One region of the Mesorhizobium sp. BR115XR7A genome, then DNA from elsewhere that is predicted to be linked to it. Evidence: riboswitches for the same ligand, from Rfam matches in the RefSeq annotation. Region 1 holds a riboswitch; the other holds the start of a gene.

Region 1 (7,496 bases):
GCCTCGCGAGCTGGTGGTTCGGCGTCCGGTAACGGTCTCAATTGACTTTTACGTAAATGCCGTGCGAGGCTTGTGCGGGGTGTCGCGTCGATTCCGGCGGACAAGGGTTTGGTTCGGGACAGAAGGGAGACGCCGCATGGCGATCGCCTGGAATCCCGGCAGGGAGTGACAATGCGGGAATATTATTCGATCACCGAGCTGACCCGCGAATTCGACGTGTCGACGCGGACACTGCGTTTCTATGAAGACGAGGGATTGGTGCAGCCGGTGCGGCGCGGCCGCACACGCCTGTTTCGCCCTTCCGACCGCCACCTCATCCGGCAGATCATGCGCGGAAAACGCCTCGGCTTCTCGATCAACGAGATCCGCGAGATCATCCAGATGTACAAGGAGCCGCCGGGCGAGGTCGGGCAGCTCAAGCTGATGATCAAGCGCATCGAGGAAAAGCGCGAAGACCTCAGGCAGAAACGTCGCGACCTTGAGGAGACACTAGCCGAACTCGACCAGGCCGAGGAGTCTTGCGTCGAGCGGCTGGTCGAGCTCGGCGTCAACACGTAGCCCTGCTCAAATCCAGCGCCGGACTCTTTTTGCATAGTCGCGGTATTTCTTGCCGAATTTCGCCGCCAATATCTTTTCCTCGCCCTCGATCGCGACCTTCTGGGTGACGAAGGCGGCGACGAAGGCAAGCAGGAAGAACCAGGCGATGCCCGAGACGAAGGCGACGCCGATCAACAGCAGCGTGTTGGCCAGGTACATCGGATTGCGGCTGACGCCGAAGGGGCCGGTCGTGACGAGATGATCGGGCACGGCGTTGGGATTGAGCGTGGTCCTGGCCCGTATCATGGTGCGGATCGCTGTGAACCAGAGTACGGCCACGGCGAACAATGCCACCCAGCCGGCGGCGAACAGGATGTCGCCAAGGAGATCGCCGATCCAGGGCAGCGGGATGTAGAGGCCGAGCACGACACTGATGAGGATGGCGGCGGCGTAGATCACCGGCGGCCACGGTATCAGCCCAGGTTTCGGCCCGGTCCCAGGCTTCGGTTCGATCCCAGGCTTTGGCCCGATCATTGTGTCCCTCCCTCCGTCATCTTGTCGTCGGTCTTGGCGGTGCACGTTGCGGCAAGATCGGACAGATGCGCCCTGAAGTCCGCAGTCTGGTCGTTGTTGAAGAGCCGATCAAGAGAGGCTTCACCTTCGAGCGTTTCGAGCATGCAGCCGCAATAGCTCGAACAGAAGGTTGCGTTGCGCATCTGCTCGCACGATCGCTGGCAGGTTTTCAGGAAATTGACCTGCGGGGTTTCGACCTGCGCCGGCATCACTTGCGAGAACAGCCAGACGCAGCCGATCAGCAGCGGCTGGTGGACCAGGTAGAAAGCCAGGCTGTGGCGGCCGATGAAGTCCAGCGGGTTCGACCAGCGTCCGGGCGCCAGGTTCGCCAGGCGTGCCCTTATGCCGGAGGTGGAAGCGAATTTCGCCACCGCAATGCCCGTAAGCACGGCGCCGAACCAGGGGAACAGCGGAACGTAGTCGTTGGAGCGCGGATTGATCGCCGACAGGCCGATCCACCAGAGCCAGGGATGATCGAGGGCCTCGAAGCGCAGGTAGACTGGTGCCGCGATGACGAGCGCGGCGACGGCAAGCGTCAGCAGCGCCGGCAGGCGCAGGAACGCGAGGCCGAGCAGGCTGGCGAGCGCGATCTCGTGCAGGATGCCGAAGAAGATGAATCCGTCGGGCGTGGCGATGCGGGTGACGACCGAAATGGCGACCGCCGCGCCGGCGATCATGGCGAACCGCTTCCAGAAGCCGTTCCAGCGGATCTGCCGGCCATGGGCGAGATAGAGGCTGACCCCGACCAGGAACAGGAAGGTCGATGCGATGCAGCGGGCGTAGAACTTCCACCAGCCGAAGGCGGTGAGGCCGGGATCGGTGTAGCCGAAGAATTCCAGGTCCCAGGTGAAGTGGTAGCTCGCCATCGCGATCAGCGCGATGCCACGCAAGATATCGATGGCGACGATGCGCTTCGATGGCTGCGGGACGGGTACGGTCGGCGTGTGGATGCTCATGGTCTCGCGATCTGATTCAGCCCCTCCACGACGACTATCACGGTTGCACCGGATAGAAGAAGACCGGGCGCCTTGGCCTGCACCGCGCGGCGGGGTCCGCGCCAGCCGCCGGGTTGGGCCAGCGCGGAAAAGCCTTTGACCGGCTTCGCTTTTTGCCGGATGTGCGTCGGTTTCCTCTTAATGGGCCTGAAATGTCCACGGCAGATTTGACGCCGCGATTCTGCTTTGGGGAAGCAATGTCCACCCATGTTCGTCATCCGATCTGGCTTCCGGCCCTCAAGGCCGCGGATGCGCGCACCTTCGCCTCGCTTTACGCGGTCGAATCCTTCGCCCGCGCCATGGTGTCGAGCGTCATACCGATCCAGGCCTACGAGATTCTCCACAACGAGCAGATCGTCTCCATACTTTACACCGCCGTGTCCCTGCTCGGCCTGTCGGTGACCTTATTCATGCCGATGCTGATCCGCCGCTTCGCGCGGCGCTGGGTCTACACGGCGGGCGCCTGCCTGCTCGCTATCGGCTCGCTGTTCTTCGTCACCCATACGCTCGCCGGGCAACTGGCCGGGATGCTGTGCCGGGTGATGGGCGCCAGCGCGCTGTCGATCACGCTCAACCTCTACATCATGGATCACATCCGCAAGACCGATTTCATGCAGGCCGAATCGCTGCGCATGGCGTGGTCGATGGTTGCCTGGACCTGCGGGCCGACGCTCGGCATTTTTCTCTATACGCGCTTCGGCATTTATGCCGCGCATGGCGCGGTGGCGGTGTTCGCCATGGCTTTGCTGGCGCTGTTCTGGACCTATCGGCTGAGCGACAACCAGTCGATCCGCCCGGGCAAGACACGACCGGCCAATCCGCTCGCCAACATCGGCCGCTTCGTCGCCCAGCCGAGGCTGAGATTGGCCTGGCTGATAGCCTTCGGCCGTTCCTGCTTCTGGACGACCTTCTTCGTCTATGGACCGCTGTTCATGGTCATCACCGGCGAGGGCGAATTGGCCGGCGGCCTGCTGGTCTCGGCCGGCAACGCGCTGCTGTTCATGGCGATCTTCTGGGGCAAGGCGGGGAAACGCTTCGGCGGCCGCAGGACCATGACATTTGCCTATTTCGCCATGTCGGCGACGCTGCTGGCGGCCGGTGCCGTGGGCGAAACCGTGCCGTTGCTCACCGGTGCCTTCCTGCTGTGCGGCGCCTTCTTCACCATCGCGCTCGACGCGCTGGGTTCGACCGCCTTCATGCGCTCGGTGCGCTCTTATGAGCGCGCGCAGATGGCGGCGGTCTACCGCACCTATCTCGATTTTTCCGAACTGACGCCGCCGCTGGTCTATTCGGTGGTGCTGGCCTTCTTCGGCCTGGGCTCGGTGTTCGTCACGCTTGGGCTACTGGCAGCCTTTTGCGGCTTCATGACCTGGCGATATCTGCCGAAGTCGCTGTGATCTTCAGGCCTCGGGTGAGCGCGCAGCGTGCCGTTCGCGCACCCAGTTGTGAAAACGGTGCAGGTCGTACTCCTCGGGCATCAGCACGCCAGCTGTATGACGCATCGAGCGCAGGCCCTTCTGGTTGACCTCGCAGATTGCCGCGTCCTCCTCCAGCACCTGTGTGCCGAAGGCAACGATGTTGTCGATGTCGGTCTCAGCGAGCGCCTCGGGCGCGAACAGCCATTCCGCGGTCAATTCGGTCTGTTCGGGACCGAGCGGCGTAAGCCGCACGGTCCTGACATAGTCGACATGGCCGACAATGAACATCGACGGCAGGTTGGTGGAGTAAGTCTGACCGGCGGTTCGTTCCGCCGGCGTCAAGCTCGGGAAGATCGGCCCGTGCGTCTGCCCATCACGCGACCATGTCTCAGCCCCGGCGCGCAGGCCGCCGGAGAATTCTGGCGCGTCATTGTCGGCGTGGCGGAGCCATTCGGGATCCTCATGCCGGCTCATCAGGCCGCGGCCGTAGATCGGCACCAGCCGCGACAGGTCCTTGTGGACGCCCGGGCAGTGCAGGCACTCGTTGAAGTTTTCCCAAAAAATCTTCCAGTTGCAGTTCATCACCTTGCGCAGCACGTGCCCTGATACCAGCATTTCCAGCGGCCAGTTGCCGAAGTCGCCGGAGGCCGGGTCGAAGGAGGATTGCGCCGAGCTGGCGGCATCTTCCGCAAGATTGACGAAGACGAAGCCCCGCCACACCGAGTGCGCGACGCGATAAAGCGGGTGATCGGCCTTGTCGAAGCCGTCAGGCAGCGATTTCGACGGCACGCGCACCAGATCGCCACGCAGAGAATAGGACCAGGCATGATACGGGCAGGTGATCAGCCGCGCCTTCAGCCGGCCCTGGCTTTCCTGGCAAAGCTGCGAGCCGCGATGCCGGCAGGTGTTGTGGAAGGCATGCAACTCGCCGGTGTCGTCGCGCAGCAGGAGGATTTCCTGCGTACCGACGCGGAAGGTGCGGAACGCCAAAGGCTGGGCAAGGTCGGCCTCGCGGCAGACGAGCAGCCAGTTCCTGTACCAGATGGCGTCGAGATCGCGCTGATAGTTGTCCTGGTCCCAATAGGCCGACGAGGGCAGCGTCGGCTCGGTTCGAGTCAGGCCGTTATAGGGCACGCACTCGCTGGCATTGGGCTGCATGGCTGGCTTCCCGTGAGGGGTGCCAGCCGACACCCGGCCATGAAGTTTGTCAATCGGGACGGGATGAGGGCAGCTTCGCCGATACGGCGCTCCTGCGCTGGCGGCTGTCGGAATTTGGTTTGCCGGGCGCGGCGAATTTCCCTATAGTCCCCGATGTCGTCGGTTCCTTTTTGGAGCCAAGAGGGAATGCGGTGCGGGCAGGAATTCCTGCCCAATGCCGTGGCTGCCCCCGCAACTGTGTGCGGTAGTCCTCTCCATATGCCACTGAAGATTTTTCTTCGGGAAGGTGGGGAAGGGCGCTTATCCGCGAGCCAGGAGACCTGCCGGCGACAGGAAACTGACTTCGATGCCCTCGGGTGGAGGGCGAAAGGACAAGACATGACTACCGCTTCCGTCTCCCTCGGCGCCTCCGTCTCCTCGCAGTCGCGCTTCATGCAGCTCGCGCTCGCGGCGCTGCTCGGCATCTTCGTCGTCGGCTTTGTCGGCTTCTCGCATATCGATGCGGTCCACAATGCTGCCCACGACTATCGCCACTCGATGGCGTTTCCCTGCCACTAACGAGGATCCGACATCATGAATCTGTTTCGCAACGTCGTGTTCGTCGCGGCGATCGCGGGGCTCGTGGCCGGTGTCGTTCTCGCCTGCATGCAGGCCTATGCCACCGTGCCGCTGATCCTCAAGGCGGAAGTCTACGAAAGGGCCGGCGGCGGCCACCACCATGATCACGCGGCCGCACCAGCGGCGACCAATGATGCCATGAGCACGGTGGCGCCCGCTGGGAATGCCATGAGCTCTGCCGCGCCCGCGGGCACCGATGCCGTGACACCGGCGGAGGAAGACGAAGGCTGGGCGCCGGCCGACGGTTTCGAGCGTTTCGCCTTTAGCGTGGTTGCCAATATCGTCACCGGCATCGGCTTCGCACTGGTCCTGGTCGCGGTTTCCGAGTTCTTCGGCGGCGTCGGCAACTGGCGCCAAGGTGTGTTCTGGGGCTTGGCCGGCTTTGCCGTGTTCACACTGGCACCGGGTCTCGGACTGCAGCCGGAACTGCCGGCAATGCCGGCGGCCGATCTTCTGCCGCGCCAGATCTGGTGGACGGCGACGGCGGCCGCGACCGCGATCGGCCTAGGCCTGATCGTGTTTCGCAGATCGCTGCCATTGACCATCCTCGCCGTCTTGCTGATCGTCGCGCCGCATGTCGTCGGCGCGCCGCAGCCCGACAGTTTCGAAACACCGATCCCGGAAGGCCTGCACCATCAGTTCGTGGTGGCGGTGACGGTGACCAATCTGGTGTTCTGGCTGGTGCTCGGCGCGATCGTGGGCGTGGTGCGCAGGCGCTTCACCGGCATGGCGACCAGCCTGCGCGACAGCTTTGCCTGATCGCGGCAGGCTGACCTTCATCATCGGTGGTGCGCGCTCCGGCAAGAGCGCGCACGCCGAAACCCTGATGACGGCATTGCCCTCGCCATGGGCCTATATCGCCACGGCGCAAGCCCATGACGACGAGATGCGCGAGCGCATCGCGCTGCACCGCTCGCGGCGCGGTGAGGGCTGGTCGACCACCGATGCGCCACTCGACCTCGCCGAAGCGCTGGAGGCGTTGCCAGACGGGCAGCCGGTGCTTGTCGACTGCCTGACGCTGTGGCTGACCAACCACACGCTGGCCGATCACGACGTCGAGGCCGCGTGCCGGCGGCTGGCGGACGTGCTGTCTCGGCCGCGCGGACCGTGGTTCGTGGTAACGAACGAGGTCGGGCAAGGCATCGTGCCCGACAACGCGCTGGCGCGTCGGTTTCGTGACGATGCCGGCCGGCTCAACCAGCGGGTCGCCGCGATTGCCGACACGGTGCTGCTCATGGTGGCGGGGCTACCGCTCAAGGTGAAGTGAAATGACCGATATCGACGACAAGGATGAAGAACGCCATCGCGCCAAGATGGCCAAGCGCAAGGCGGTGCAGGACGCCGAGGTTGCGGGCAAGACGATCGAGAAGGGGTTGCTGATCGTCAACACCGGTCCCGGCAAGGGCAAGACCACGGCCGCCTTCGGTCTTGCGCTGCGCATGCTCGGCTACGGCAAGCGCGTCGGCGTCGTCCAGTTCATCAAGGGCAAATGGCACACCGGCGAGAAGGAGGCCTTTGCCGTCTTTGGCGACCGTGTCGTCTGGCACGCAATGGGCGAGGGTTTCACCTGGGAGACGCAGGACCTGAAGCGCGATATCGCTGCCGCCGAGGCCGCCTGGGCCAAGGCTCTGGAATTGATCGCCGACCCCTCGATCAGCCTTGTCGTGCTCGACGAGCTCAACATTGCCTTGCGCTACGACTATCTCGCTCTCGACAAGGTGGTTGCGGCGCTCAAGGCTCGCCGCGAAGGCCTGCATGTCGTCGTCACCGGCCGCAACGCCAAGCCGGCACTGGTCGAGGCGGCGGACCTGGTCACCGAGATGGGGGTGACAAAGCACCATTTCTCGGCTGGCGTGAAAGCGCAGCAAGGCATCGAGTTCTAGAAAACCAGAACGGCGATCAGCGCGACAAGGCCGAACAAGCCGATCAGCAGGTAGTCCGCGACCCGGTAAAGCTTGAGCGCCCGCCTGATATCGCCGCTGTCGACATCGCGGCGGCCGCCTTCGCCCATGAAGATGTCGTCGACCATGACACCGCCATAGCTGCGTGGTCCGGCGAGCGCCAGCCCGAGCGCGCCGGCCATGGCCGCTTCCGGCCAGCCGGCATTGGGCGAGCGGTGTTTTTTCGCGTCGCGCCTCACCGCCTGCCAGGCGTCGCGGGGGTCGGCGCCCTCGACCAGGAGGGAAGCGAGCACGAT
Region 2 (7,496 bases), on a different contig from region 1:
GCAGAAGATTTCGCGTTCGCGGAAATCGGGCGCCAGGAGCGGCAGTCGGATGGCGTCGATGCGGCCCATATGGCCGTACCAGCCCTCGCGGCTCGACCGCTCCTCGATCATGAAGCCGAGCGACAGCCCCGGCATATGGCCGCCGAGCAGTTCGAGTTCCTTGCGAAAGATGATCTCTTCCGGACGCCGTGCGCAATTGACGAAGCCGACATCGGTCCACGGCGCGCAGTCGTTCAGCCAGCGCAGCATCGACATCATCGGCGTCACGCCCGAACCGGCCGAGATGAACAGGTATTTCGCCGCCGGGTGGCTGTGCAGCGAAAAGTCGCCGCCCGGTCCATAGGCCTTGACGTGCGAGCCGGGCGTCAGGTGATCGAACATCCAGCGTGTGCCGACGCTGCCCGCCTGCGCCTTCACCGTCACCGCGATCGAGAATGGCCGTGACGGCGATGATGACAGCGTGTAGGTGCGCATCAGCGGGCCGTCCGGTGTCGGCAATTCCAGCGTCACGAACTGGCCCGGCTTGTAGCGGAACCAGGTCTGGTTGTCGGAGCGGAAGGTGAAGGTCTTGACGTCGGGCGCCTCGTCGCTGACGCCGGTTACTTCCAGCACCTGCAGCCTGTCGTTCCACGGCGCCATCTGGTCGAGGTGGCGATAGAGGCCAAGATCAGTCATGGCGTTCATCCCTGCATACCTTTCATTTTGGGCGTGTCGTGATCCCAAAGCCGCTGCACAGTTTTGGCCGACATGCGCTAGGCGACACTGCGCAGAGCAGGCCGGCCGTCTTCGGAAAGCCGTGGGCCGATAAAGCGCGCGTACCAGTCAACGAACTGGATGACGCCGCCCTCGTGCAGCTCCGAATAGGGACCGGGCTCGTAGGCCGGCGACAGGATGCCGAAGGCGTTTTCCTCGACGATGCGGCGGTCCTGGTCGTTGGTCTCGGTCCAGACATGGGTGAGTTCGGCGAGATCGTAGTCGACGCCTTCCACGGCATCCTTGTGGACCAGCCATTTGGTCGTAACCGCTGTTTCCGTGGCGCTGACCGGCAGCACGCGGAACGTCACCGCATGATCCACGAGGATATGGTTCCAGGTTGTCGGGTAGTGATAGTGCATCAGCGTGCCGATCCGGTCGGCCGAGACGCTGTCGGACAGGTTCTTCTTCACCGCCCGCTTGCCGGTCATCGTGTAGCTCTGGGCATCGCGCAGCAGCGGCGCGCGGGTGGCGCGGTATTGTCCAGCCGGGTCGATGCGAAACTTGCTGGGCAGGCCAACAGCTTCGCACCTCGCCCAGTGGGCCAGCATCTCCGGATCGCTGTCGGCGCCTTGCACGCCGGTCACGGTCGGCGCTTCCGGGAAGGTCTTGCACAGCTCAGGATGATTGCCCGCGCAATGGTAGCATTCGCGGTTGTTTTCCCAGACCAGCTTCCAGTTGCCCTTCTCGATGATCGTGCTCTCGAAGGCGATCTTGGCCTCGCTCAGCCGGTGCGGCAGGAGATAGGGCTCGATCATCGCCCGCATCGGCGCGAAGTCGGCGGGCTCCTTGGCCAGGCAGATGAAGACATAGCCGGCGACGCTTTCGCAGGCGACCGGTTTGAGCCCGAACTGGCTCTTGTCGAACCCATCGGCCATCTGGCGGGCGAACAGCAGCCGGCCGTCGAGTTCGTAGGTCCACTGGTGATAGGGACACACCAGTTTGGCGGCCATGCCCTTCTCGGTGTTGCAGACGCGGCTGCCGCGATGGCGGCAGGAATTGTGGAAAGCGTTGATCTTGCCCTGCTGATCGCGCACCAGCACGACCGGATAATCGCCGATCTGCACGGTGATGAAGCTGCCCGGCTTGGGCAACTCGCAATCATGGCCGATGAACAGCCAGTCGCGATACCAGATCAGTTCCATGTCAAACTTGAAGTAGTCCGGGTCGGTATAGAAGGGCTGTTCCAGCGAAAGGCCCTGTCTGCGGCCGTTTAAAAGCCTCAGCATGTCGTTGCGCGCGTCCATGTCCTGTCCTCATTTTCAAGGACTGAACTGGTGGTGATGGAGGAAGGACTGGGCGCAAGCCGGCGAAAGCCGGACAACACCATCCGCCCCTTGACCGCCCACCGCGATCAGTCGAGTTCTAGCGATCTCGGGCTGGTTTCCGGGCTCTGGAGTTGTCCTGGCGGACCATCGCGACACCTTCCCAAGCTTTCGCCCAGTGGTCTCCCGTTGCGACTTGAACTCCACCACCGTTGCGGGGGCAGCGCCGGAATCTGACCGGCTTCCCAATTCTCCGCTCCGTCGTCACGCAGCGGCACCTGAGATCGCTCGATCTAATCACGACAGGGTTTGCGACATCGGCACGAAAGCGACATCGCATCCATGCGGCGCGACACATACGCGGGATCGTCCCGGCGCGGTTGCAGCGGGGGAATCGCCTTTTCTCGCCAGGCGCGCGGGCACCGTTTTCGACCCTCAGCCGGGCCGGAAAAGGGTTAATGGTTTCGAAAAGTGACTATTAGCAGAGTCTAAAATCGAACCGAACGGTTCGTTTCTGTTGACGGTGCGTGCAGGACGGTGTGAACGCCCAGCCTTCCGACACAGTTGGTGATCGGGTCGTGATCTTAGACAACTATTTGATATCAAATGGAAAAATGAGACATGTAGAAGGCGTTGGTACAATTTCAAGTGGTGGAGTCATGGTCCACGCTGAACAACTTCGTGATTGGAAACGGCAAGGGGGCTCTCCCACATCGGGGCTGTCCGAACGACGCGATTTAATCCCAAGACACGCCGCTAGACGGACGGGAAAAATACTGGAGTACAAAAATGAAAAAGATCATTCTCACTGCCGCCGCCCTTCTGGCTATTTCCGGCAGCGCCTTCGCTAGCAGCGACCATTATGGTTCGAACGCCGCGACCCCCACGGCTACTGTCGACAGCTCCTACACCGCTTCGACCAAGAAGTCGGAGCCGGCTGCCCAGACGCCTGTGACGGGCGCCGACCACAACCTCTTCGGCAACAATTAATAGCCATCCCCGGCACGCGGCGGGTGACCCTGCCGCGCTGGTGGACCCTACAAATTCAGGAGTATTAAAATGAACAAGATCCTCATTGCTGCCGCTGCCGTTCTGGCTCTCTCCGGCAGCGCTTTCGCCGGCAGCGACAACTATGGCTCCAACGGCGCCAACCAGGCTGCTGCCGCTTCGACCGACAATTCGAACACCGCGTCGATCGGCAAGTCGGCTCCGGCCACCTCGGCGCCTGTCCAGCGGGGCAGCGACCGCAACCTCTTCGGCCATTAACGGCCATCCCACGGCCGGTGGGCTCTGGCCCGCCGGCAGCCGGACTTCCAAAATTCAGGAGTACCTAACATGAACAAGATCCTTATTGCTGCCGCCGCCGTTCTGGCCCTTTCTGGCAGCGCTTTCGCCGGCAGCGACAACTATGGCTCCAACGGCGCCAATCAGGCTGCTGCCGCTTCGACCGACAATTCGAATACCGCGTCGATCGGCAAGTCGGCTCCGGCCACCTCGGCGCCTGTCCAGCAGGGCAGCGACCGCAACCTCTTCGGCCACTAATGGCCATCCCACGGCCGGTGGGCTCTGGCCCGCCGGTCCGCGGGACTTCCAAAATTCAGGAGTACCTAAAATGAACAAGATCCTCATTGCCGCCGCCGCCGTTCTGGCCGTCTCCGGCAGCGCCTTCGCCGGCAGCGACAATTATGGCTCCAACGGCGTCAACCAGCCCACTGCTTCGTCGACTGTCAATGTCGATACGTCCCATACAGGTGCGATCCGCAACAGCGATTCGCCTGTCTACAAGCTGCTCAACTCGTCCGGCGACGTGCAGAAGCCGGCCCATCAGGGTGCCGATCGCAATCTCTTCGGCAACAACTAACCAGCCTGTGCAGACAACAAGAGCGGCGGGCCAGGCCCGCCGCTCTTGTTCTTTCATTACCGGACGGCCGTCTTCAGGCCGCCTTTGCTTCCGCTTCGTGGAGGGCAAAGGAGCGACCATCCGCATCGAAGATATGGAGATCGCCGGCATTGGCGGCCAGCCGCAGCGTCGAGCCGCGCTTGACCTCGACATTGCCCGGCAGCTTGGTCACCAGCGGCAGGTCGGCCCGGCCGATATCGACATAGACCAGCTGGACCTCGCCAAGCTGTTCGAGATAATCGACGGTCCCCTCGAACAGATAATCCGCACCGCTGGCGATCGCGAGATCTTCCGGCCGTACGCCGAAGCTGACCGCCGCTCCCTTTGCCGAAGCAGGTGTCGCGATCGGCACCGTCGCCTTGCGGCCGCCGACATGGCTGACGATGGTCGGATTGCCCGTCTTGTCGACCGTCGCCGGCAGGATGTTCATGGCCGGCGAGCCGATGAACTGGGCGACGAAGAGGTTGCCGGGGTTCTTGTAGAGTTCCATGGGCGTGCCGACCTGCTCGATGTGCCCGTCCTTCAGCACGACGATGCGGTCGGCCAGCGTCATCGCCTCGACCTGGTCGTGCGTGACGTAGATCATGGTCGTGTTGGGCATCGATTCCTTGAGCTTGGCGATCTCGATGCGCGTCGCAACGCGCAATGCGGCGTCAAGGTTCGACAGCGGTTCGTCGAACAGGAACACCTTCGGATTGCGCACGATGGCGCGGCCGATGGCGACGCGCTGCCGCTGGCCGCCCGACATCGCCTTGGGCAGACGGTCGAGATATTTGGTCAGCTGCAGGATCTCGGCGGCTTGCCGCACCCTTTTGTCGATCTCGGCCTTGCTTTCCCCACCGATCTTCATCGAGAAGGCCATGTTGTCGTAGACGGTCATGTGGGGGTAGAGGGCATAGGACTGGAACACCATGGCGATGCCGCGCTTCGAGGGTGGCACGTCGTTGACCACCTGGCCGTCGATCTTGAGTTCACCCGACGTGATTTCCTCGAGCCCGGCGATCGAGCGCAGCAAGGTCGACTTGCCGCAGCCCGACGGGCCGACGAAGACTATGAACTCGCCCGATTTGATGTCGAGGTCGATGCCGTGGAGAATGTTAAGATTGCCATAGGACTTCTTCACTTGTCTCAAATTGACATCGGCCATTGGTTTCCTCCAGTGATTCCTCGGATGTTTCAGCCTATGCGTCCGAACCAGGCGCCGTAGCCGCAGAGCTCGACCGACCCGGTGCTCGCCTGCCTGGAGAACCCGTGTCCCGGCAAAGGTTGCAGGGTTCGGTTGCCGAGGTCAACCTTCGCCGGCGTTGCGCCCAGATTGAAGACGCAGACGATCTCCTCATTGCCTGCCCGGCGGGTGAAGGCGACGGTGTCGCCCTGGCTTTCGATGAAGGCGATGTCCCCCTTGGCCAGTGCCGGATGAGCGCGGCGGAAGGCAAGAAAGCGCCGGTAATGCTCAAGCAGGGAGGTTTCGTCGCCTTGCTGCACGTTGACCGCCTGCGGCAGATGCTCGGCCGGCACCGGCAACCAGGGTTTTGCCTGGGAGAAGCCGCCATTCCGGGCATTGCCATCCCACACCATGGGCGTGCGGCAGCCGTCGCGGCCCTTGAATTCAGGCCAGAAACGGATGCCGTAGGGATCCTGCAGATCCTCGAAGCGCAGGTCGGCCTCGCCGAGGCCGAGTTCTTCGCCCTGGTAGATGCAGACCGAACCGCGCAGCGACATCAGCAATGCCGAGATGACCTTGAGATAGGCCGATGGGTCGGCCTCGTCGGCGGCCCAGCGCGAGGCCGGCCGCATCACGTCATGGTTGGAAAATGCCCAGCACGACCAGCCGTCGCTGGCCACCCGGCCAAAAGCTTCCAGCACCGAGCGGACCTTGGCGGCACTGATCTTTTCCGGCGCCAGGAAGTCGAAGGAATAGCACATGTGTACGCGCTTGCCGCCGGCGGTATAGGCGGCGACCACGTCCAGCCCGCGCTGCGAATCGCCGACTTCGCCGACCGCGGCGGTCGCCGTGTACTCGTCGAGCAGCGCGCGGAAGCGCTCGAGGAAGGCGAGGTTTTCCGGTCGGCTTTTGTCGTAGATATGGTCCTGGTAGTTGTAGGGATTGACCGCCGGCGCCGTCTGGTCGTTGCGCTGTTCCGGCGGCAGCGGCGGGTTGTTTTCCAGCCCCTGGCTGTGGAAGTAAAAATTGATGGTGTCGAGGCGAAAGCCGTCGACGCCGCGTTCCAGCCAGAAGCGGGTGACGTCGAGCAGCGCGTCCTGGACTTCGCGGTTGTGGAAATTGAGGTCGGGCTGCTCGGCCAGGAAATTGTGCAGGTAGTATTGCTGGCGGCTGGTGTCCCATTGCCAGGCCGAGCCGCCAAAGATCGACAGCCAGTTGTTGGGCGGCGTGCCATCGGGTCTTGCATCCGCCCAGACATACCAGTCGGCCTTGGGATTGGTGCGGCTCGAGCGGCTTTCCTTGAACCAGGGGTGGATGTCGGCGGTATGCGACAGCACCTCGTCGATCATCACCTTGAGGCCCAGTCGGTGCGCCTCCGCCGTCAGCGCATCGAAATCCGCCAGCGTGCCGAACATCGGGTCGACGTCACAATAATCCGAGACGTCATAGCCGAAATCCTTCATTGGCGATTTGAAGAAAGGCGAGATCCAGATGGCGTCCGCGCCAAGGGCGGCAATGTAGGGCAGCCTGCCGATGATGCCCTTGAGGTCGCCGATGCCGTCGCCATTGGAATCCTGATAGCTGCGCGGATAGATCTGGTAGATCACCGCGCCCCGCCACCAGTCGCGGTCGATGGCGGGGTCTGGTTTCGCAGTCGCCTTCAAAGCCGATTGCATGGTCTCAACCTCCTTTCACCGAGCCGGCCAGCAGCCCGCGGACGAAATAACGCTGCAGCGAGAAGAAGACGATCAGCGGCACGATGATGGTGATGAAGGCCGATGTCGTCAGGATCTCCCAGTTGCCGCCACGCGAGCCAAGCAGCGCATTGAGCTTGGCCGTCAGCACGATCTGATCGGGCGCCGTTCCGAGGAAAACCATTGCCACCAGGAGATCGTTCCATACCCACAGGAATTGGAAGATGGCGAAGGAGGCAAGCACCGGGAAGGACAGCGGCAGCACGATCTTGACGAAGATCTCGAAATCGCTGGCGCCGTCGATGCGCGCCGATTCCATGATCTCGCGCGGCAGGCCGGCAATATAGCTTCGCAAGAGGTAGATGGCGAAGGGCAGGCCGAAGCCGGTATGCGCCAGCCAGATGCCGAGATAGGTCTTGGACGGCACGCCGAAGAACGTGCCGACGCCATTGTAGAGCTTCAGGAGCGGAATGAGCGACATCTGCAGCGGCACCACCAGCAGGCCGATGACGACGGCGATCAGGAGCGCGCGGCCTGGAAAGCGCATCCAGGCCAGTGCGTAGGCCGCAAAGGCCGCGATCAGGATCGGGATGACGGTCGCCGGGATGGTGACTGTTAGCGAATTCATGAAGGAGCGGCCGATGCCTTCGGAAAACAGCACGGTCTGATAATTGTCGGTGGTGAATTTCGGCGGCGCCGACGAAGCGTAGTAGACGCGC

Evidence for each region. Region 1 has a riboswitch for cobalamin ahead of LB557_RS21350 (CbtB domain-containing protein). Riboswitches for the same ligand answer to the same signal wherever they lie in the genome.
Region 2: linked by a shared signal. The riboswitch ahead of LB557_RS15355 (aromatic ring-hydroxylating oxygenase subunit alpha) and the one ahead of LB557_RS21350 (CbtB domain-containing protein) in region 1 are both predicted to bind cobalamin.

The regions. Positions count from the first base shown of each region.
Region 1 covers NZ_JAIUHW010000010.1:74,774-82,269, reverse strand. The annotation lists gene mgtE (magnesium transporter) at 1-32, shown strand, start outside; gene LB557_RS21375 (MerR family transcriptional regulator) at 172-558, shown strand; gene LB557_RS21370 (methyltransferase family protein) at 565-1,071, opposite strand; gene LB557_RS21365 (heparan-alpha-glucosaminide N-acetyltransferase) at 1,068-2,066, opposite strand; gene LB557_RS21360 (MFS transporter) at 2,303-3,502, shown strand; gene LB557_RS21355 (aromatic ring-hydroxylating oxygenase subunit alpha) at 3,506-4,681, opposite strand; cobalamin riboswitch at 4,825-5,024, shown strand; gene LB557_RS21350 (CbtB domain-containing protein) at 5,060-5,239, shown strand; gene LB557_RS21345 (CbtA family protein) at 5,255-6,058, shown strand; gene cobU (bifunctional adenosylcobinamide kinase/adenosylcobinamide-phosphate guanylyltransferase) at 6,051-6,566, shown strand; gene cobO (cob(I)yrinic acid a,c-diamide adenosyltransferase) at 6,568-7,182, shown strand; gene cbiB (adenosylcobinamide-phosphate synthase CbiB) at 7,179-7,496, opposite strand, start outside.
Region 2 covers NZ_JAIUHW010000006.1:252,396-259,891, forward strand. The annotation lists gene LB557_RS15350 (hybrid-cluster NAD(P)-dependent oxidoreductase) at 1-675, opposite strand, end outside; gene LB557_RS15355 (aromatic ring-hydroxylating oxygenase subunit alpha) at 753-2,000, opposite strand; cobalamin riboswitch at 2,113-2,315, opposite strand; gene LB557_RS15360 (DUF680 domain-containing protein) at 2,808-3,008, shown strand; gene LB557_RS15365 (DUF680 domain-containing protein) at 3,078-3,284, shown strand; gene LB557_RS15370 (DUF680 domain-containing protein) at 3,354-3,560, shown strand; gene LB557_RS15375 (DUF680 domain-containing protein) at 3,631-3,879, shown strand; gene LB557_RS15380 (ABC transporter ATP-binding protein) at 3,953-5,065, opposite strand; gene LB557_RS15385 (alpha-glucosidase) at 5,095-6,759, opposite strand; gene LB557_RS15390 (carbohydrate ABC transporter permease) at 6,764-7,496, opposite strand, start outside.